3 regions of the Kaistia sp. UC242_56 genome follow, and region 3 is predicted to be linked to each of the others. Evidence: predicted binding sites of a transcription regulator. Region 3 holds the regulator's gene; each other region holds the start of a gene.

Evidence for each region. The regulator LexA, encoded in region 3, represses DNA repair genes until DNA is damaged. The targets are predictions, from matches to a motif close to TGTTCNNNNTGTGTTCNG.
Region 1: the regulator LexA is predicted to act here: its motif matches at 2,782-2,799, upstream of ACHMWQ_RS05080 (carbohydrate kinase family protein).
Region 2: the regulator LexA is predicted to act here: its motif matches at 5,284-5,301, upstream of recA (recombinase RecA).

The regions. Positions count from the first base shown of each region.
Region 1 is NZ_JBIOAN010000002.1:481,340-488,275, reverse strand. It holds gene ACHMWQ_RS05095 (aldehyde dehydrogenase family protein) at 1-78, shown strand, start outside; gene ACHMWQ_RS05090 (hypothetical protein) at 231-725, shown strand; gene ACHMWQ_RS05085 (N-acyl homoserine lactonase family protein) at 741-1,622, shown strand; gene ACHMWQ_RS05080 (carbohydrate kinase family protein) at 1,844-2,779, opposite strand; gene ACHMWQ_RS05075 (M3 family metallopeptidase) at 2,905-4,953, shown strand; gene ACHMWQ_RS05070 (hypothetical protein) at 5,081-5,275, shown strand; gene ACHMWQ_RS05065 (SDR family NAD(P)-dependent oxidoreductase) at 5,348-6,142, opposite strand; gene ACHMWQ_RS05060 (TetR/AcrR family transcriptional regulator) at 6,335-6,913, opposite strand.
Region 2 is NZ_JBIOAN010000002.1:3,511,508-3,518,443, reverse strand. It holds gene ACHMWQ_RS19410 (class I SAM-dependent methyltransferase) at 1-833, shown strand, start outside; gene ACHMWQ_RS19405 (DUF1194 domain-containing protein) at 746-1,582, opposite strand; gene ACHMWQ_RS19400 (pseudouridine-5'-phosphate glycosidase) at 1,930-2,841, opposite strand; gene ACHMWQ_RS19395 (SDR family oxidoreductase) at 3,075-3,764, shown strand; gene ACHMWQ_RS19390 (serine hydrolase domain-containing protein) at 3,783-5,012, opposite strand; gene recA (recombinase RecA) at 5,351-6,436, shown strand; gene ACHMWQ_RS19380 (GFA family protein) at 6,526-6,885, shown strand.
Region 3 is NZ_JBIOAN010000002.1:2,251,987-2,258,922, forward strand. It holds gene ACHMWQ_RS13310 (ComEC/Rec2 family competence protein) at 1-1,241, shown strand, start outside; gene lexA (transcriptional repressor LexA) at 1,235-1,939, opposite strand; gene ACHMWQ_RS13320 (glycine betaine ABC transporter substrate-binding protein) at 2,579-3,625, shown strand; gene ACHMWQ_RS13325 (proline/glycine betaine ABC transporter permease) at 3,783-4,652, shown strand; gene ACHMWQ_RS13330 (glycine betaine/L-proline ABC transporter ATP-binding protein) at 4,652-5,698, shown strand; gene ACHMWQ_RS13335 (VOC family protein) at 5,758-6,195, opposite strand; gene ACHMWQ_RS13340 (SDR family oxidoreductase) at 6,701-6,936, opposite strand, start outside.

The DNA of each region.
Region 1 (6,936 bases), 1.8 Mb from region 3:
GAGGCTTCCGGCCAGGGCCGAGAGTTCCTGCGCCGCGCCACCCAGGTCAAGAACATCTGGGTTCCCTACGGCGAATAAGCGCCCACGACACCCGCCTCCGCGCGTTTCCCAGGGACTTGTCCCGCCGGACGCGCGGAGGCGAATTTTCCCGCCGGCCTTGAGCCGATGCGCCCGTTCGACCATGCTGCCTCGCCGGCCATGGGGGAGCCATCGGTTCGGCGGGAGAGGGCATGACCAACCGGTTGGAATCCGAGGCGTTTCGCTGCGAGGCCCGAGGCGGGCTTGATGACGCGACTCTCGCCTATATCGAGGCGGCGGAAAACTGCTTCGAGGATCTGCGCCAGGTCGCGGCCCAGCTTGCCGGTCTTCTGCTGCTTACCGCCACCGGCGCCCGCTCGGCCGGACCGCATCATCCCATGCTCGCCGTCGCCGCCGATCTCTTCGATTCCGCCCGTGATGCCACGCTTCGTCTGACGCCGCGCTCGGCGCTGGCCAGGCATCACCATTTGCATCTCAAGGCCGCAGTCGAGAAGCTGGCGGAAACGCTCGCCCTGCTGCGCATCGCGCCGGCCGACAGGGAGTCGGTTACCGCGCCGACGCAAAAACTGACCAGCGCTTGGCAGGAGTTGGGCCATGCCTCGCGCGCGCTGCCCGGCTTCGATCTCGTCGATTTCAGCCAGTCCTGCTGCGCCGAACACCGGCCGGCCGGGCGACTAGCGCTCTAGGCTTCCGGGGGGAACATGGCCACTTATTCGATCTGGGTTCTGGAATACGCCTATATTCCCGAGATGCCGCTCAGCGCGCTGGTGCATGGCGAGCACAACAAGGGCACCTGCAAGCTGCCCTATGGCTACACGCTGCTTAAGAGCGACGAACACACCATCCTGATCGATTGCGGCCATGACGACGCCGCCTATGGCAAGGTGCTCGCCGACAATTCCGGCGTGGTGAACTGGCAGCCGCCGCATGTCGTGATGGCCGAGATCGGCGTGAAGCCGGAAGAGATCACCGACGTCATCATCACCCACGCCCATTTCGACCATATGGGCGGGCTGGCGCTGTTCCCGAATGCGAAGTTCTACATCCAGGAGCGCGAACTCTCGCGCTGGATCTGGGCGATGTCGCTGGACCGGCGCTTCCGCTGGCTGATGAAGGCGGCCGATCCCGGCGACATCATCCGCTGCGTCGAGCTGGCGCGCGACGGCCGGCTCGTCTCGATCAGCGGCGACATGGAGGATGTGTTCCCCGGCGTCGATCTGCGTCTCGCCTCGGACACGCATACGGCAGGCTCGCAATATGTCGTCATCCGCAATGACGGCCGGCGCGACAGCGAGGACAGCTGGGTGATCACCGGCGATCTGGTCTACCGGATGGAAAACCTGCATGGCGGCACGCCGGACGATCCGTACTACCGCCCGGTAGGCATGGGCGTCGGCAGCCAGACCAACATGGTTCTGGCGCTGCACGACATCGTCGAGGCCGTAGGAGGCGACTGGAACCGCGTGATCCCGCCGCACGAAGCCCGACTGCCGGAGCGCTTTCCCTCGCGCCTGAGCGACAAGGGGCTGCAGATCATCGAGGTCGCGCTGGCGGATGGGGCGGCGAGCTACGTCGGGAGATAGGCCGGAACCGACGGAGCGCCATACGCCTCGGCCAACGGAAAGCACCACCTGCCAACACCCTCCGCCGTCATCCCAGGCTTGACCTGGGATCCATACATCCGAGGGATCGGGAGGTTATGCGGGCGATAAATCGGCGGAATGGATCCTCGCCTATGCGAGGATGACGGCGAGCGTGGGGCAGGTCTTGTGCCACCGGGCGGAATCTGCGAACGACGAACCCGTCAGACCTCGCCCCACACGCGCGGCAGCGGGTCGCCTTGCTTCGGGCGGCCGCCGAAGACCGTCGTCGCCTCGGCGCCGGCTTTGACGCCGCGCTCGAGGCAGACGTCGACGCCTTTGCCGGCCAGGTGCGCTGCCAGGAAGCCGGCGAGGAACGCGTCGCCCGCTCCCGTCGTGTCGGCGACCTCGACCTTGGGCGCCGCCGCCTTGAGGCGAACCGACAGATTGGCGGCCTCCGCGCCCTCGGCGCCGCGCTTGATGACGGCAAGGTCATAGCGCGCGGTCAGGAAGCGGATCTGCTCCGCGGCGTTGCGGGTGCCGGTCAGGCAGGCCGCTTCCTCGGCATTGGGGAAGATGATCGAGGCGTCGCTGGTCCAGCCGAGGAAGTTCGAAGGGCCGACTTCCTCCAGGAAGCCGACCGAGGCCGGATCGACGGTGACCGTGATGCCGCGCGCCCGCGCCACCGCCATCATGGCCATCACCGCCTCGCGCGGGCCGGGCGTGAACAGCGAATAGCCGGAGACATGCACCAGATCGATTTCGTTCAGCATCGAGAAGGGCAGGTCCTCGGCCGAAAGCCCGTCATTGGCGCCGCGGTCGGTCAGGAAGCTGCGCTCGCCGCCCTCGGAGAGAAGGACGATCAGCATGCCCGTGGTGCGCTCGTCATCGGCCGAGAGCACCGGCACCACGCCGGCATCGCGCAGCGCCTGTTCCTGCTCGGCCAGATCGCGGCGGCCGACCCGGCCGGCAAAGGCGACCGGAATGCCGAAATGCGCCAGCCAGGCCGCCTGGTTGCAGCCCGAGCCGCCCGGATAGAGGCCGATCTTGGCGCGCCGGTCGGAGCCTACCACCAGCGGGCCGTCCGGTCGCACGATGACGTCGGTCATGACATCGCCGATCACGAGCATGCGGGGACGGAGCGGAGCGGAGGCAGACATGGCGAAACTCGAATCGGACAGAAGGTTGGTCTCTCTCCTATAGAGAGGAATGCAGCCGGCATTAAGCTTGAACCGCGCGGCCGATGGCTCCATGTCTGGGCCAGCTCATTCTCACCGAGGACCGCATGACTGCCGAAAATCCGCTTCTCGCGCCCTGGAATACGCCGTTCGGCGTCCCGCCCTTCGCCTCCATCGAACCCGCCCATTACACGCCCGCCTTCCAGGCGGCGATCGCGGAGCATGAGGCCGAGATCGCTGATATCGCGGACAATGCCGAGCCGCCCAGCTTCGACAACACGATCGCCGCGATGGAGCGCGCCGGCCGCAAGCTCGACCGCGTCGCCAGCGTGTTCTTCAACCTGACCGGCGCGCATACCAATGACGAGCTGGAAACCATCGAACTCGACCTCGCGCCGGTGCTCGCGCGGCACAGCAACGGCATCTACCAGAACGCCAAGCTGTTCGAGCGGATCGACACGCTGTTCAAGGCCGGCACAGCCGGCCTCGATGCCGAGCAGGCGCGGGTGCTGGATCGCTATCACACCGGCTTCGTGCGCGCGGGCGCCGGCCTGCCGCCGGAGGCCAAGACCCGTCTCGGCGCCATTGCCGAACGGCTTGCGACGCTCGGCACCAATTTCGGCCAGAACGTTCTGGCCGACGAGAAGAGCTGGAGCCTGACGCTGGAAGGCGAGGACGATCTCGCCGGCCTGCCCGACTTTCTGCGCGATGCGGCGGCGCAGGCAGCCAAGGACCGTGGACTCGACGGCAAGCATGTCATCACGCTGTCGCGCTCGTCGATCGAGCCGTTTCTGCAGTTTTCCGCCCGGCGCGATCTGCGCGAAAAGGCCTTTGCCGCCTGGACCGCGCGCGGCGAGGCCGGCAAGACGGACAACCGCGCCATCATCGCCGAAACCGTGAAGCTGCGCTCCGAGCGGGCCAAGCTGCTGGGCTTCCCGACCTTCGCGCATTACCGGCTCGACGATTCCATGGCCAAGACGCCGGAAGCGGCGATGGGCCTGCTTCGATCCGTCTGGAAGCCCGCCCGCGCCCAGGCGATCGCCGAGCGCGAGGCGCTGCAGGCGCTGGCGCAATCGGAAGGCGGCAATTTCGACATTGCCGCCTGGGACTGGCGCTACTACTCGGAGAAGCGCCGCAAGGCCGAGTTCGATCTCGATGAAAGCCAGCTGAAGCCCTATCTCCAGCTCGACAGGATCATCGACGCCGCCTTCGACACGGCGACGCGGCTGTTCGGCGTTACTTTCACCGAGCGCTTCGACGTGCCGGTCTATCACCCGGACGTCCGCGTCTTCGAGGTGAAGGACCGTGACGGCAAGCCTGTCGGCCTGTTCCTCGGCGATTATTTCGCGCGTTCGTCGAAACGCTCCGGCGCCTGGATGAGCGAATATCGCGGCCAGGAAAGGCTGAATGGCGACATCCAGCCCATCATTGTCAATGTGATGAACTTCGCCAAGGCGGCCGATGGCCAGCCGACGCTGCTTTCCTTCGACGACGCCCGCACGCTGTTCCACGAATTCGGCCATGGCCTGCACGGGCTGCTGTCCGACGTGACCTATCCGATGATCGCCGGCACCAATGTTGCGCGCGATTTCGTCGAGTTCCCGTCGCAGCTCTACGAGCACTGGTTCGAGCAGCCTTCGGTGCTGGAGCGCTTCGCGCTGCACTACAAGACCGGCGAACCGATGCCCAAGGCGCTCATCGAGCGGCTGATGGCAAGCCGCACCTTCAACCAGGGCTTCGCCACCGTCGAATATGTCTCCTCGGCGCTGGTCGATCTCGAACTGCACCTGCTGGACGATACTTCGGGGCTCGACGCGCCCGCCTTCGAGCAGAAGATCCTGGATGAGATCGGCATGCCGCAGGCCATGGTCATGCGGCACCGCTCGCCGCATTTCCAGCATGTCTTTGCCGGCGACGGCTATTCCTCGGCCTATTACTCCTATCTCTGGTCGGAAGTGCTCGACGCGGACGGGTTCGGCGCCTTCGAGGAAGCGGGCGATATCTTCGCGCCGGCGGTTGCCGCCAAGCTCAAGGAATCCGTCTATTCGGCCGGCAATCGCCGCAAGCCGGACGAGGCCTACCGGGCCTTCCGCGGCCGCGACCCCGAGCCCTCGGCACTGCTGAAGAAGCGCGGCCTGCTTGCCGCGGCGGAATAGCCATATCACCGCCCCGGCATCGCGCTTTTCGCGGCGCCGGGGCGGGCTTCACCAATTCGCGGCGCGGCGCTAGTCTTCCCGGGATTATTCGCTATTGTCCGCGGCAAATCACTGAGAGGACCGTGCCATGGCCGTTTCGAAGACCGACCTTTCCCAAATCGAGCTGAAGACGCTGGCTCGCGTCGCGCGTCCCGGCCCGTATGTCGGCCTGAACGGCAAGGCCGTGCAGAAGCTGATCGAGCTTGGCCTCGTCCGCACCCGCGTCGCCGGCTATGTGCTGACCGAAGAAGGCCTCGGCATCCTGCGCGCCGACGCCGAGTAGGCTTCAATCCGCCCCATAGAAAAGCCCCCGGCGAACGGACTTCGCCGGGGGCTTTTTGTTTGCGGTTCCGTCTCAATCCGGCAGGACGACGCCGATCTTGGCGAGCAGGCCGCCATCGACCTTGTATTCGCCGCCGGTGCAGAAGGCGGCGCGCGGACCGGCCAGGAAGGCGATCATCGCCCCGACATCCTCGATGCGGCCGACGCGGCCGATCGGATGCGCCGCTCCCCAGGAGGCGATCACCTCATCGTCCGTCCTGCCGTCGAGATTTTCGCTGGCGGCGAAGCGCAGCATCGGCGTATCGATCGAGCCGGGGCAGACCGCGTTGACGCGAATGCCGTCCTTGGCGTGATCCAGCGCCATGGCGCGGGTCAGCGCCAGAAGGCCGCCCTTCGAGGCGACATAGGCGGCGACATTGGTCTGGCAGGCGATGCCCTGCACCGAGGCGATGTTGACGATCGCGCCGCCGCCATTCTTCCGCATCACGGGAATGGCGTGGTGGGCCGTCAGATAGGTGCCCTTCAGGTTGACGGCGAGGACACGGTCCCATTCCGCCTCGCCCATCGTCTCGACCGTGCCATAGGGCTGGATCGCAGCGCTGTTGACGATGATGTCGATGCGGCCGAATTTTGCGACGGTCTCGGCGACCATGGCCGATACCGAGGCATCGCTGGAAACATCGCCGACAATGCCATGGGCCGTGGCGCCCGAGGCCGCGAGCGTTGCGACCGCCTTGTCCAGCGCCGCCTTGTCGAGGCCGAAGATCACGATCGTCGCGCCCTCTCCGGCCAGCGCCTGGGCGCCGCCAAAACCGATGCCGGTCGCGCCGCCTGTCACGATCGCCACCTTGCCCGCCAATTCCGCCATGCTTGTCTCTCCCTATCTTTGCCTCGCCGTGCGGCGGACGCGGTCCTGCCCCTGACGCATCCCCGACGGCGGTCTTTTTTAGCGCCGATCCCTGCGGAATCAGGCACCCCGTTGGATGGGGCTAACCTGCCATCGGCCACCGCGGAGCGCCATGATTTCGCACGCGGTCGACGCGCTTCCCGAACGAATTCGTCAGCGGGACGAGCCCGGCTCGGCGGCCAGCAGCACCGCCACGAAGCGGACCAGGCTGTGTTGCACGTGCTGGGTGACGCTGCCCTGCGGATCGAAGCTCCACCAGAGCAGCGAGCCCTGCCACTGCGCCGCCATCAGCAGGCCGATATCGGCGGGGGCGTGCGGCGTTTCCGCGAAGCAGGCATCGAGTATCCCGGCGAGTTCCGCCTTCCATTTGGCACCGCGCGCCCGCAATTGCGGATCGCGCAGATCCTCGCGCAGGATCAACAGCCCCTCGGCATAAGCGTCGATCTCGCCATAGTCGGACAGTCCGACGAGGAAAGCGATCGCCCCGGCAGGATTCTTCGGCACGGCGGCGGCAAGCGTTGCCGTCCGGGCATCGAGCCCATCCCACGCATGCAGCAGCGCCGCCTGCTTTAGGGCAGCCTTGCTGCCGAAGCGCTGCACCAGAGTCGAACCCGCCAACCCGGACGCACGGCCGAGTGATTCGAAGGTCAGCGCCTCCGGGCCCTGCTGCTGGATGATGGCCAGGGCCGCCTCCAGCACGGTCTCGTCAGGCATCGACTTCGGGCGGGCCATGTTGACATCCTTTTATAAACGAA
Region 2 (6,936 bases), 1.3 Mb from region 3:
CCATGCGTCGCGCGGCCCACCAGCTCCTCGATAAGCCTTTGATATTCGAGGATCCGCTCGCTCTCACCATCGTCGGGGGCGATCGCGGCTCGGTTCTGGCCCGCGACGAACTTTCCCGCGCCGATTCGCCGGGCGGCGAGACGATCCGCGCCTTCCTCGCGGCGCGCAGCCGCTTTGCCGAGGACCGGCTCGCCGCCGCCGTCGCGCGCGGGGTGCGCCACGTCGTCGTGCTCGGCGCCGGGCTCGACACCTTCGCCTATCGCAATCCCTTCGCTGACAAGGGCGTCGTCGTCTATGAGGTCGACCACCCGGCCACCCAGGCCTGGAAGCGCGATCGCCTGGCCGCGACCGGCATTCCGGTGCCCGAAGGCGTGCGTTTCGTGCCGGTCGATTTCTCCGTCGACAAGCTGGACGAACGGCTGCTCGCCGCGGGGCTCGACCCCGCCGCACCGACCTTCTTCTCCTGGCTCGGCGTCGCGCCCTATCTGACCGAGGCGGCGATCTTCTCGACGCTGGGCATCATCGCGGCGCGCCCGGGCGGCAGCGAAGTCGTGTTCGATTATGCCGAGATCCCGGACAAGCTCACCCTGCTGCAGCGGCTGGCCTTCACGACGCTCTCCGGCCGCACAGCGAGCCTCGGCGAGCCCTTCGTCACCTTCTTCAAGCCCGATGATCTGGCAGGCCGCCTCGCCGGGCTCGGTTTCGCCTCGATCGAGGATCGCACCGGTCCGGAACTGGGGCAGCTCTATCTCGGCGGGGCTTCGGCGCTGGACCGCGCCGCCGTTGGCCATGTCGTGGCCGCGATCAAGGCCCCCGCAGCGCCATCGCCGTGACGGAGACTGTCCGCGGGCGGTAGCGCCGCCAGGTCTTCCGAGCCTCGGATCTCGCGCAGCAATTTGCGCCGGATCGCTTCCTGGAAATGGTGGAGCCCAAGCACGGGCTCCACGAAGGCGTCCGGCCCGCCAATCACCTCGCTGTGGAAATAATCGACCAGTCGCATCGGCGTGACGGTGTCGTCGTCCTGCGACGAAACCCCTTGCAGCAGGCGCTTGTAGACGATCGGCAGTCCGTTGATGGTGATGCCGCGCGCCACCAGGACATCGCGCACGCTGGCCGGGTCGGGTCCGCGATTGTTGACGCCATCGCCGGATATGTCGATCACCCGGCGCGCGCCGACATACCCGGCGCTGTCAAACAGCGAGGCGGCGCGAAGCAGCGCGCTACTGATCGAGGTTCCCATCGGCAGCCGACCGGGAATGCGGCGCTCCAGCGCATCGGCCAGTTCCCCGGCACTGGCGGCGTCCGAGACCAGTCGCCAGTCGACGATGACATTCTGGCGCTGCTCGCCGGCCCATTCCACGCACACCACGGCGATTCGCCGATGACGGCCGCTCCGGATCGCCTGCACGATCTCCGCGTCGCGAAACGCGGCGACGAAGCCATCGCGCTGCAGGGCACGCTCTTCGACATCCATGGACGTGGAAACGTCGAGGGCAATCACGAGTTGTAGATCAACTTGGATGCGGTCTTGGGCATTTGCTTCCCGCCAAATGCCTATTTGACTTATCGCGAAGGCAGCCAAAGTTATGATGAGGCATGTCCGAAGCGCTTTTCCAGTCTTCCGGAGGGCGGAAGAGCACGACATGCTTCACCCCATGGCGGCGTTGTTCTGGATTCCTGTGGCAGAATCCCTGGACAAGCCGCGTCTTCGCGCCATTGAGGGGATTATGCATGGCGCCATCCCATCACGATCTTGATGGAGGTGTCCATTCACATTCGCGCCGGTTGGGGACGGGCGCTGGGGGGCTTCTGGGATGTTGGCGCAATCGGCCTGGTCCGGCGGCGCGGCGTGCGAGCGGGCAGGGGTGGCTGACCGCCTCCGGCAAGGGGCCGAGCCCGGGCGCGAAATGCCCGGGGCTCGGCGGGGTCTCAGACCAGGGCCGCGGCGATCTCGGCGGCGAGCTTGGCATTGTTCTTCACCAGGGCGATGTTGGTGACCAGGCTGCGGCCGGCGGTCAGTTCCAGCATGCGGCCGAGCACATAGGGCGTCACCTGCTTGGCGCGAATGCCGTCGCGATCGGCATCGGCGATCGCGGTGTCAATATAGCCACGCATTTCCTCGGCCGGGATCTCGTCGGCGAGCGGCACCGGATTGGCGACCAGCATGCCGCCCTCGAGGCCGATCTCGGCGCGCTTGGCGATGAAGGCTGCGATCTCGCGCGGCGCGTCGAGGCGCAGCGGCGTGGGCAGGCCGCTCTGGCGCGACCAGAAGGCCGGCAGTTCGTCCTGGCCGACCGTGACGACCGGCACGCCCAGCGTCTCCAACACTTCCAGCGTCTTCGGGATGTCGAGCAGCGCCTTTGCGCCGGCGCAGACGACCGTCACCGGGGTCTTGGCGAATTCGTAGAGATCGGCCGAAACGTCATAGGTCGTCTCTGCGCCGCGATGCACGCCGCCGATTCCGCCCGTTGCGAACACGCGCACGCCGGCCAAATGGGCGGTGATCATGGTGGCGGCCACCGTCGTGGCGCCGGGACGGCCGGTCGACAGCGCGAAGGCGAGATCGGCCCGCGACACCTTCATCACATCCTTGAGGCCCGCCAGACGCTCGAGCTCGTCCGCCGTCAGGCCGACCCGGATCTTGCCGTCCATGATGGCGATCGTTGCCGGCACCGCGCCATTGGCCCGCACGATGTCCTCGACGGCGCGCGCCGTCGCGATGTTGTCGGGATAGGGCATGCCATGGGTGACGATCGTCGTTTCCAGCGCGACCAGCGGCTTGCCATCGGCCTTGGCCGCCGCGACTTCGTCGGAAAGGATGATGAGATCGGACTCGGACATTCTGTGGATCACCATTCTGAAGGGGGCGGACCGGCACCGGGGTTCGGCGAAGCGCATCCGCGAAAAGGCGGACCATGGCCGATCGCCCCCGTTCTCGGCAAGCCTTGTCCGCGCCGGGCGGCCATGTCCGGCGCACATGTCGCGCCGGTCGATTGCAGGCCGAGCGGTTTGCGGTTCTTATCGGCGCTCGATCGATCCAATCCGGCCTTGGCTGGCAGCAAGAGGCTTCCAGCATGTCGAAGACCGCTCTCGTCACCGCCGCCAGCAAGGGAATCGGCGCGGGTATCGCCCGCCGCCTGGCCGCCGACGGCTACCGGGTCGGCCTGCTCGGCCGTTCGGAAGGCGTCGAGTCGCTCGCCGAGGAGCTGGGCGGCTTCGCCGTGCGCGGCGATGTGACGAACGCCGAGGATTTGCAGGCGCTGGTCGAGCGCGCCCGGGCGGAGACGGGCCGGATCGACGCCATCGTCGCCAATAGCGGCCATGCCGCCAAGAAGAAGCTGCTCGATCTCGACGACGAGGACTGGCGCGCCGCGCAGGACATGTTCCTGATGCCGACCGTTCGCCTGTTGCGGGCGGCGCGCGCCGATCTGGAAGCCTCGAAGGGCGCTTTCGTCGCCATGTCGAGCTTTGCCGCCGCCCGGCCGGATGGCGATTTCGCCTCGTCCTCGGTGTTACGCGCCGGGCTTTCCGCCTATGTCGCGGTGGCGGCGCGCACGCTCGCCAAGGATGGCATCACCATCAACGCCGTCGCGCCCGGCTTCATCGATTCGCTGCCCAGCACGCCCGAGCGGATCGCCCGCATCCCGGCCGGCCGCTATGGCGAAGTCGCCGAGCTTGCCAGCGCCGTCGCCTATCTCGTCTCGCCGCTGGCGCGCTATGTCACCGGCCAGACGATCACCGTCGATGGCGGCCTGACATCCTGATCCCCCGCGCGGGCGGGGCTACTTGTCCTTCAGGTAGTCCGCCACGGCCGCGTAGGCCGGAAGGCTCGTCGGGTCGTTGGCCGCATTGCTGGTGACCGGGTTCGAAGCGAAGCGGGCAATCACCATCTGCGCGGCCGGATCGACATAGATCGCCTGGCCGTGCACGCCGCGCGCCATGAAGGCGCCGTTCGGATTGTTGGTGATCCACCACATGCCGGTATAGCTCCAGCCCTTGAGCAGCGGGTAGTCAGCCTTGGCGAACTTGGCCGGGTCGCCGCCGGCGCGGATATGGGCTATCGCGGCCTCCGGGATCAGGCGTTCACCATTCAGCATCCCGCCACCCAGCATCAGCTGGCCGATCCGCGCGAGGTCGCGCAGGCCGGCGTTGAACCCGCCGCCGGCAAACGGTGTGCCGATCGAATCAACCGTGTAATAGGCGTCCAGCTCGGCGCCCATCCGGCTCCAGATCCGTTCCGACAGCAGCGTGGCTACCGACTTGCCGGTGACGCGGGCGATGATCCAGCCGAGCGCATCGGAATTGATCGTCTTGTAGCCGAAGGCGGCGCCATGCTCGCCTTCCTTGCGCACCGTCTTCAGGTAGTCGAAATAGCTGCGCGGGCCCTTGTAGTCGGCGGGCTTTGGCAACGGACTGCCGGCGGCCGAATAGATCCAGACATCGGCGTTCGGATCCGAATAATCCTCGCTGTAGTGAAGCCCGGTGGTCATATCGAGCACCTGGCGCACGGTCGCGTCGCCGAACGCGCTGCCGGCGAGTTCCGGCACCAGCGTCGCCACCTTGGACTTGTCGTCGATCGTCCCCTCGGCGACGAGTATTTCGCCCAGCAGGCCGGTCAGCGACTTGGTCACTGACATCGCGGCATGCTGCCCGGTCTCGTCCAGGCAGCCGGCATAGCGCTCATAGACCAGCACGCCCTTGTGCAGGATGACGAGGCCATCGGTATAGTTGACGTCGAACGCCTCGCCGAACGTCATCGGCTTGGCTCCGCCGAGCGGCATGAAGCTCAGGCCCTCGATCGAATCGTCGATCTTCCGCTCGAAGAAGCGCAGCCGCCCGAGGCCGCGCCCGACGCCGATTGTCGGCATCAGCTGGCGGAAATGGCAGACCGTCCAGCGCAGCTTGGGGAAGGCGAAATAGTCGCCATCGCTGAAGCGGATGATCTTGTCGGCCGGCGGCGGCGCGCCGACCATCCAGCCAAGCGTTGCGGGATCCGATTGCTGCGCTGTCATCGGGGTCGCCTCCTCGGCGCTGGCAGGGTGTGGCAGTGTCATCGCGCAGCCCAGGCCCAGGGCGACAAGGGCGGCCAGGCGGCGGGGCAGGGCGCGGAGAGGCGGCGGAGCTGGAATCGGGGCCGGCGGGAGCGACATCATGCGGTCTCCTCGGGTCCGGCTTGCGGCTCGCAATGGCGGCGTCCGTGCCGTCCTCGCTGCCACTCTAGCCTGCCCTGCGGCGTCGTGGCTCAAAAAGAGAACAAGGGTCGCCGCATTGCCGCTTGAAGACGAGAACAAAACGTGTACATTGTCCCTGTTTGCTCACGTCCGAGCGGTGTGGAATAAGGAGCGCCGGAATGTCTCAATCTTCTCTCCGTCTCGTCGAAGGGGCCACAATGGACAAGTCGAAGGCGCTGGATGCAGCGCTCTCCCAGATCGAACGGGCCTTTGGCAAGGGCTCGATCATGCGCCTCGGCCAGAACAAGGCCGTCGAGATCGGAACCGTTTCCACCGGCTCGATCGGGCTCGATATCGCACTCGGCATTGGCGGCCTGCCGCGCGGCCGAATCGTCGAGGTGTACGGTCCGGAATCCTCGGGCAAGACCACGCTGGCGCTGCAGACCATCGCCGAAGCGCAGAAGAATGGCGGCATCTGCGCCTTCGTCGACGCGGAACACGCGCTCGATCCGATCTACGCCCGCAAGCTCGGCGTCAATCTCGATGACCTGCTGATCTCGCAGCCCGATACGGGCGAGCAGGCCCTGGAGATCACCGACACGCTGGTGCGCTCCGGCGCCGTCGACGTGCTCGTCGTCGATTCGGTCGCAGCGCTGACGCCGCGCGCCGAAATCGAAGGCGAGATGGGCGACAGCCTGCCGGGCCTGCAGGCCCGCCTGATGAGCCAGGCGCTGCGCAAGCTCACCGCTTCGATCTCGAAGTCGAACACCATGGTGATCTTCATCAACCAGATCCGCATGAAGATCGGCGTGATGTTCGGCAATCCCGAGACCACGACCGGCGGCAATGCGCTGAAGTTCTACGCGTCCGTCCGCCTCGACATCCGCCGCATCGGCGCGATCAAGGAGCGCGACGACGTCGTCGGCAACCAGACCCGCGTCAAGGTGGTCAAGAACAAGCTGGCGCCGCCCTTCAAGCAGGTCGAATTCGACATCATGTATGGCGAAGGCATCTCCAAGATGGGCGAGCTGGTCGATCTCGGCGTCAAGGCCGGCGTCGTCGAGAAGTCGGGCGCCTGGTTCTCCTATGACAGCCAGCGACTCGGCCAGGGCCGCGAGAACGCCAAGAGCTTCCTGCGCGACAACCCGAAGGCAGCGGCCGCGATCGAGCTGGCGATCCGCCAGAATGCGGGCCTGATCGCCGAGCAGCTGACCAAGGGCGAGCCCGAGTCGGATGACGGCGAGGACGACGCACTCGAGGCGTGATCGTCCCGGCCGGGCACATCGGGTGGCGGCGGTCGCCGCCATCCGCGCTTGGTCATGCTGGTTAGAAGTCGTGCCGGGGAGGAACGCAAATGACCGAGCTGGAGACGCGGAGCGGCGGCTGTCATTGCGGGCGCGTGCGCTTCACGGCGCGCGGCGCCTTCGACGCGGCGATCTCGTGCAATTGCTCGATCTGTGGCAAGCGCGGCCATTGGCTCGCCTTCGTGCCCGCCGGCGATTTCGAGCTGGAGCAGGGTGCCGATTCCCTTTCCGACTACCAGTTCAGCCATCGCCGCATCCACCATCTCTTCTGCGCGACCTGCGGCGTCGGCTCCTTCGGCCGCGGCACCGCGCCGGACGGTTCGGCGATGGTGGCGGTCAATGTGCGATGCCTCGACGACGTCGATCTCACGGCGGTGACGGTCACGGCCTATGACGGTCGCAGCGCCTGAACGGCGCCGCCGCGCGAGGCGTTAAGGACGGCTTACGCGTTTTCTGGACAG
Region 3 (6,936 bases):
CCGACTTCCTCATCATGCCCTTCGCGCTGCTCTCGGTGCTCGCCATGCCGTTCGGAATGGAGGCGCTGCCCTTCGCGGTCGTGCACTGGGGCATTGACGGCATGCTCGGCGTGTCGGCGACGGTCGCCCGATGGTCGGGTCAATCCGGCGGCGCGGCCATGCCGGGCGTCGCGGCCCTGCTGCTGTTCGTCGGTGGTTTCGTCTGGCTGGCGCTCTGGCGCGAGCGCTGGCGGCTGCTCGGCGTCGTGCCAATGCTGGCGGGAATCGCACTGGCCCTGTTCCCCGTGCGACCGGAGCTGCTGGTCAGCGCGGATGGCAGGCAGATGGCGATCCGGGGCGGGGACGGCCTCTATCGCATCGTCGCGCGCAAGCCGGACCGCTTCGTCAGCGATATCTGGCTTCGATCCGATGGCGACGAGCGGGACGCGAAGGCGGCGTTGCAGGCGGGTGGCTGCGACGCCGCCGGCTGCGTCGGCCAAATGCCGGATGGGAGCTGGGTGGCGCTGGCGCTCGACCGCGCGGCGTTCGAGGAGGATTGCCGCCGCGCCACGCTGGTGGTGACGCCGCTGGCGGCGCCCCAAACCTGCCTCCGCCATACCGCCGTGATCGATCGCGGCACGCTGGAGCGCTCGGGCTCGCTGGCCATGTGGCCGCGCGGGGCTGTGGCGTCATCGGCGGGCGGTTCGGACGGGCCGGTATCCGTAATGGCGGGAACCGCAGGGCCGGAGCCACCCTCGGCGCAATCGGAGACGGCTGTTGCCGAGGCCAGTTCCTTCATGGAGCCGCGCCGAGCGCGTGCTTCATCAGAGGGGAGTGGCGACGGGCAGGCATCCGAAACGGCGGGAAGGGCGGGACCGAAGTCAACCGAGGCGCAACCGGAGACGGTTGTTGCCGGAGCCAGTTCCTTCATGAAGCCGCGCGGGGCGGGTGCTTCATCGGAGGGGAGTGGCGACGGGCAGGCATCCGAAACGGCGGGAAGGGCAGGGCTGGAGCCGCGCGACGCGCGACACGAGCCGGTTGTTGCCGATGCCGGCCTCCCCATGGAGCCGTCGCGCTACGATCTCGTCGAGCGCAATGCCGAGGACGAGGACGTGCTGCCGCCGGAGCCCTCGGCCACAGCTGAGTCACAGACTGCGCCGCCCGATCCATGGCTCGGCCGGCGCTTCGAGATTCGCACCGCCTATGCGCCGGTGCGAAGGCCCTGGATGCCGCCCTATGAGGACGACCCGGCCGATCAGTAGGTCCGCAGCAGCCCGACCAACTTGCCCTGAATGCGGACGCGATCCGGCCCGAAGATCCGCGTCTCATAGGCGGGGTTCGCCGCTTCGAGCGCGATCGAGGCGCCCTTGCGCCGCAGCCGCTTCAGCGTCGCCTCTTCCTCGTCGACCAGCGCCACGACGATGTCGCCGGATTCCGCATTGTCGCTCTTGCGGATCAGCACCGTGTCGCCGTCGAGGATGCCGGCCTCGATCATCGAATCGCCGCGTACTTCGAGCGCGAAATGCTCGCCGCCGCGCAGCATTTCCGGCGGCACGGTGATGGAATGGCTCTGGGTCTGGATGGCCGAGATCGGCACGCCGGCGGCGATACGGCCCATGACGGGGATGATCACCGGCTCGGCGACGTCGTGCATGTCGTCGACCGGGCGGACCTTGCCGAGGCTGCCTTCGATCACGCTGGGCGAGAAGGCCTGCTTCTTCGGACGCGCCATGGCCGGCGTCATCGTCTCCGGCAGGCGGACCACTTCCAGCGCGCGGGCCCGGTTGGGCAGGCGGCGGATGAAGCCGCGTTCCTCGAGCGCCTTGATCAGCCGGTGGATGCCCGATTTCGAGCGGAGATCCAGCGCATCCTTCATCTCGTCGAAAGAGGGGGGAACGCCCGCTTCCTTGAGCCGCTCCTGGATGAACATGAGGAGTTCATACTGCTTCCGGGTGAGCATGTTGATCTCGCGCTGCGGGCATTGCCAAGGGAGTGTCGCCGTACCCCGGACGACGGAGCCGGGCGGGATGGCGGACACGGGAATCATTTAGGTACAAAACGCGAACAGAATAGCTGTTCCCGATGCGTTCCGCAAGACCGGCGCTGGGTTGGGCTCCCGGGCGGGCCGCGTGCGCCGGCGCGAACGGGCGACGTCCGGCGCGTCAGAGGCTGCGGGTCGGCAGCCAGATCGGCAAAGGGTGAACGCGGACAAGCGTGCGCCGTCTTCGCTCGGTGCGAAACGCCTTCTCGCGCCGGCAGCGTTTGGGCGCAAGTCTCCAGATTCTGGATGCCGTAGAGGAAGGTTGTCGCGAAGGGATCGCGCCTGAACCGGCGGCAGCCGGTGATTTTGCGGCGGGCACCGAGATCTCGCACAGCAGTGCGAAATTTATTTTTTCTTGGCGATCGTATCCGGCGCGGCTGCGCTATGGTTCGGACAGGTGATCTTTTCTTGGCAGAGAAAGCCAAGAGCATGACAAAGGATGATCGATCAAGAATAAGGCGATCTCATCGCCAATTTATGGCAATGTATTGTCGGATTTGACACAATTGCACTGTGTCCCTATGGTCTCGATCATCAACTGACACGAGGTTCTATCCGATGATATTCAAATCCGGTGGCATTGCCGCCGCGATCGCCGTTGCGTTTTTGTCCGCCACGAGCCATTCCGCGCTTGCCCAGGGATCCGATCCGCAAGCCACTGACGCCGCCAGCTGCGGCACCGACCGAACCATCGATATCGCCGAGATGACCTGGCCCTCCGCGGCCGCCTTGGCGCATATCCATGCCATCATTCTCGAGAAGGGTTTCGGCTGCAACGTCGAGATCGTCACCGGCGACACCGTTCCGACATCGTCCTCGATGTTGACGCGCGGCAGCCCGGCGGTGGCGCCCGAACTCTGGACCAGCACGATCCAGGAGCCCTGGGCGAAGGGCCTGGCCGACGGCAAGGTCGTCGAGCAGACCAACGCCATCACCGACGGCACCGTCGAGGGCTGGTTCATCCCGCGCTATGTCCAGACGGCGCATCCCGACATCAAGACCGTCCAGGACGTGATCGGCCATCCCGAGCTGTTCCAGGATCCCGAGGACAGCAGCAAGGGGCGGCTCTATTCCTGCCCGCCGGGCTGGGCCTGCGAAATTTCCACCGGCGCTCTGTTCGAGGCGCTGGGCATGAAGGACAAGGGCTGGAACCTGTTCTCGCCCGGCTCCGGCGGCGCGCTGGACGCCTCGATCGCCCGCGCCTTCACCCGCGAAGAGCCGATCCTGTTCTACTATTGGGGCCCGACGGCCATCCTCGGCAAGTATGACGCCGTGCAGCTGGATCTGGGTCCCACCAAGCCGGACGTCTATGCCTGCAACACCAGCCGCGATTGCACCGACAAGCCGGGCGTGACCGCCTATCCGTCCTCGCCGGCCGTTGTCGGCGCGGCGAAGTGGATCGAGAGCGATGCGCCGAACGTCGCCGGCTATCTCGCCAAGGTCGGCCTGACCAACGCCGAGATCAGCGAGATCCTCGTCTATGGCGATGAGAACAAGGCGGACGCCGCGGCGACCGCGCTCAACTTCCTGAAGACCAAGGAAGACCGCTGGATGAGCTGGGTCGCGCCGGAAGTGGCCGCCAAGGTCAAGGCCAGCCTCAACTGACATCGCCGACAGGCAAACGGACGGCCGGGTGGTTTCCCGGCCGTTTCCGTTTTGCCGCTGCCCTGCGCCCTGGCCATCAAGGCCGGGCAGGGCGGGCGCCTTCGCGCGCCCATAGCGAATTTGCCCCGCCCTGGCGGGATGAAGAAAGAGACAGATCTTGTTTCCTCAACTGATTGATACGCGGCCCTGGCGCCGCGCGGTCGATGACGGCCTGAACTGGGTCGTCCGCCATTGGGGCGGCACCTTCGAGGCGGCCGCCTATCCGCTCCTCATGCTGCTCAAGGCGATCGAGAACCTGCTGATCGCGACGCCGTGGTGGCTGATCATCGCGGTGCTGACCGGTATCGCCTGGCTCGCCACGCGGCGCTGGCCGCTGCCGGCCGTGGTGCTGGGCGCGCTTCTGTTCCTCGGCGTGATGGATCTCTGGAAAGATGCCATGACGACCATGGCGCTGATGATCACGGCGACGCTCGCCGCCATCCTCGTCTCGATCCCCGTCGGCGTCTGGATGTCGCGCTCGCTGCGCACCCGGCAGGCGGTTGCGCCGGTCCTGGACCTGATGCAGACGCTGCCGAGCTTCGTCTACCTGATCCCGACGGTGATGATCTTCGGCCCCGGCAAGATCCCGGCGCTGATCGCCACCATCGTCTATGCCGCGCCGCCGCTGGTGCGGCTGACCGATCTCGGCCTGCGTTCGGTCGATCCGGCCGTGATGGAGGCCAGCCGCGCCTTCGGCACCAATCCGCGCCAGCGCCTGCTTGGCGTGCAGATCCCGCTCGCGCTGCCCACCATCCTCGCCGGCATCAACCAGACGACCATGATGGCGCTCTCCATGGTGGTGATCGCCTCGATGATCGGCGCCGGCGGCCTCGGCTACCAGGTGCTGCAGGGCATCGGCCGGCTCGAAGTCAGCCGCGGCCTGTTCGCCGGTCTCGGCATCGTGGCGCTCGCCATCATCTTCGACCGCATCACCCAGGCGTTCGGCCGCCAGTTGCAGGCCCGCATCGGCATGCAGGAGGCGCGCTAATGTCCGACCTATCCGTGAAGACCGATCTCGCCATCGCCATGCGCGGGGTCACCAAGATCTTCGGTCCCGACCCGGAGGGCGCGCTGGCGCTGCTTCGGGCGGGGAAGTCGAAGGCCGAGGTGCAGGCCGAGACCAACCATGTCGTCGGTCTCGACAATGTCTCGCTCGATATCGCCAGCGGCCAGATATTCGTCGTCATGGGGCTTTCCGGCTCCGGCAAGTCGACGCTCATCCGCCACGTCAACCGGCTGATCGAGCCGACGGCGGGCGAGATCCTCGTGCACGGCACCGACGTGCTGAAGATGAGCCTCGACGAACTGCGCACCTATCGCCGCACCAAGGTGGCGATGGTGTTCCAGAAGTTCGGCTTGATGCCGCACCGCTCGGTCATCGACAATGTCGCCTATGGCCTGGAGGTCCGCGGCGTCGGTCGCAAGGAGCGGCTGGAGACAGCGGCGAAATGGATCGAGACGGTCGGGCTCGCGGGCTATGAGAACTCGCGCACCCGCCAGCTCTCCGGCGGACAGCAGCAGCGCGTCGGCCTGGCGCGGGCGCTGTCTATGGATTCGGATATCATCCTGATGGACGAGGCGTTCTCGGCGCTCGATCCGCTGATCCGCTCCGGCATGCAGGACCAGCTGATCACGCTGCAGAAATCGCTGAACAAAACGATCCTGTTCATCACGCATGATTTCGACGAGGCGCTGAAGATCGGCGATCGCATCGCGGTGCTGAAGGACGGCGCCCTGCAGCAGGAGGGCAAGCCCGAGGACATCGTGCTGCGCCCGGCCAACGAGCATATCGAGGAGTTCGTGCGCGAGGTGAACAAGGCCCGCGCCATCCATGTGCGCTCGATCATGGAGCGCGGCGTGACCGAGCCCTGCGAGCAGTCGGTATCGATGGATGCGCGCTGCGAGGACGTGCTGCCGCTGTTCGCCGAGCATCAATGGGTCGGCGTGGTCGATGGTGATGGCAAGCAGATCGGCCGCGTCACCGCCAAGCAGGTGATCAAGGCGTTGGCGCGCTATACGCCGGGCGTGGGCTGATCGTTCACGACGAACAAAGGCGAGGGGCGCTGGTCGCCCCTCGCAAGTTTGCGGGCGGCTCAGGCCGCTTTCGCCCGTGCTCCCAGTGACCACAGCACGCCGAACGGGTCGCGCAGCTGGCCGTAGCGGTCGCCCCAGAACTGCAGGTCGAGCGGCATCACGACCTCCATGCCAGCGTCGATCGCCCGCTGCCACCATGTGTCGATGTCGTCGCCCAATTGCAGGTGGAGCGTATAGCCCTGCGGCTTCTCGAGCGGGTGGCCGTATTCCTCATAGGGGTCGGCCAGCATGACCGATCCGCCATTGATATAGAGGTGGATGTGCATGGTGCGTCCCTTCTCGTCGACGGGGACGCGCATGACTTCCTCGGCCGCTAGCGCGCGCTGGTAGAATTCCGAAGCCTTCACGGCGCCGCCGACGCTCAGATACGGCGCTACGCCGCTCAGCACCTTGGGCATGCTGGCGAAAGCGTTTGTCTCGTCGGTCCTGGTGTCCATCGTCCTGTCTCCTCACATGGGAATCGCGAGCGGCGCGTGGCCGCCGTCAGGGTGACGACGAGCGGGAAGGAGCGGATTCGACAGGGGCGCGGATTTTTTCGATGCGGGGAGGGCGCTGGTCGGTTGCTTGGCTGGGACGGGGGACAGCAAGACCCTCACCCCACCCTCTCCCGCAAGCGGGCGAGGGCTCTTCGGCCGGCGTGGCGTCGAGGGGGAGGCTGGTCGATGCCGCGGGGGGGCGCGACAGCGACACTGGGCGCGGTGGGCTCCCTCTCCCGCTTGCGGGAGAGGGCTGGGGTGAGGGGCTTTCTGCCTCCACTTTGCCCGAGACGGCCGCTCTCCTTGCCCGAGACGGCCCTCCGGGCCTCCTCAGCATGTGGAGGAGGACGGTGCGCACGGGCGAGGGAGATGCCCTCATCTTTCCCTAAACCCTCACCCGCCGGCCTTCGGCCGTCGACCTCTCCCTCAGGGAGAGGTGAAGGGCAGGGCGAGGGGAGAGCGAAGCTCAGATATCCTGGTTCTGCGGCAGGATGACGAGGTCGCGGATGGTGGCGTTGGGCGGGCGGGTGACCATGAACACCAGCGCGTCGGCGATATCCTCCGAGCGCAGGCCCTCATGCGCCTCGGCGCGGCGCTCGATCTCGGCCGGATCCGTGATGCCCCAGAGCTCGTTCAGCACGATGCCGGGCGAGAGCGCGCCGATGCGGACATTGTGCGGTCCGAGCTGGCGGCGGACGCCAT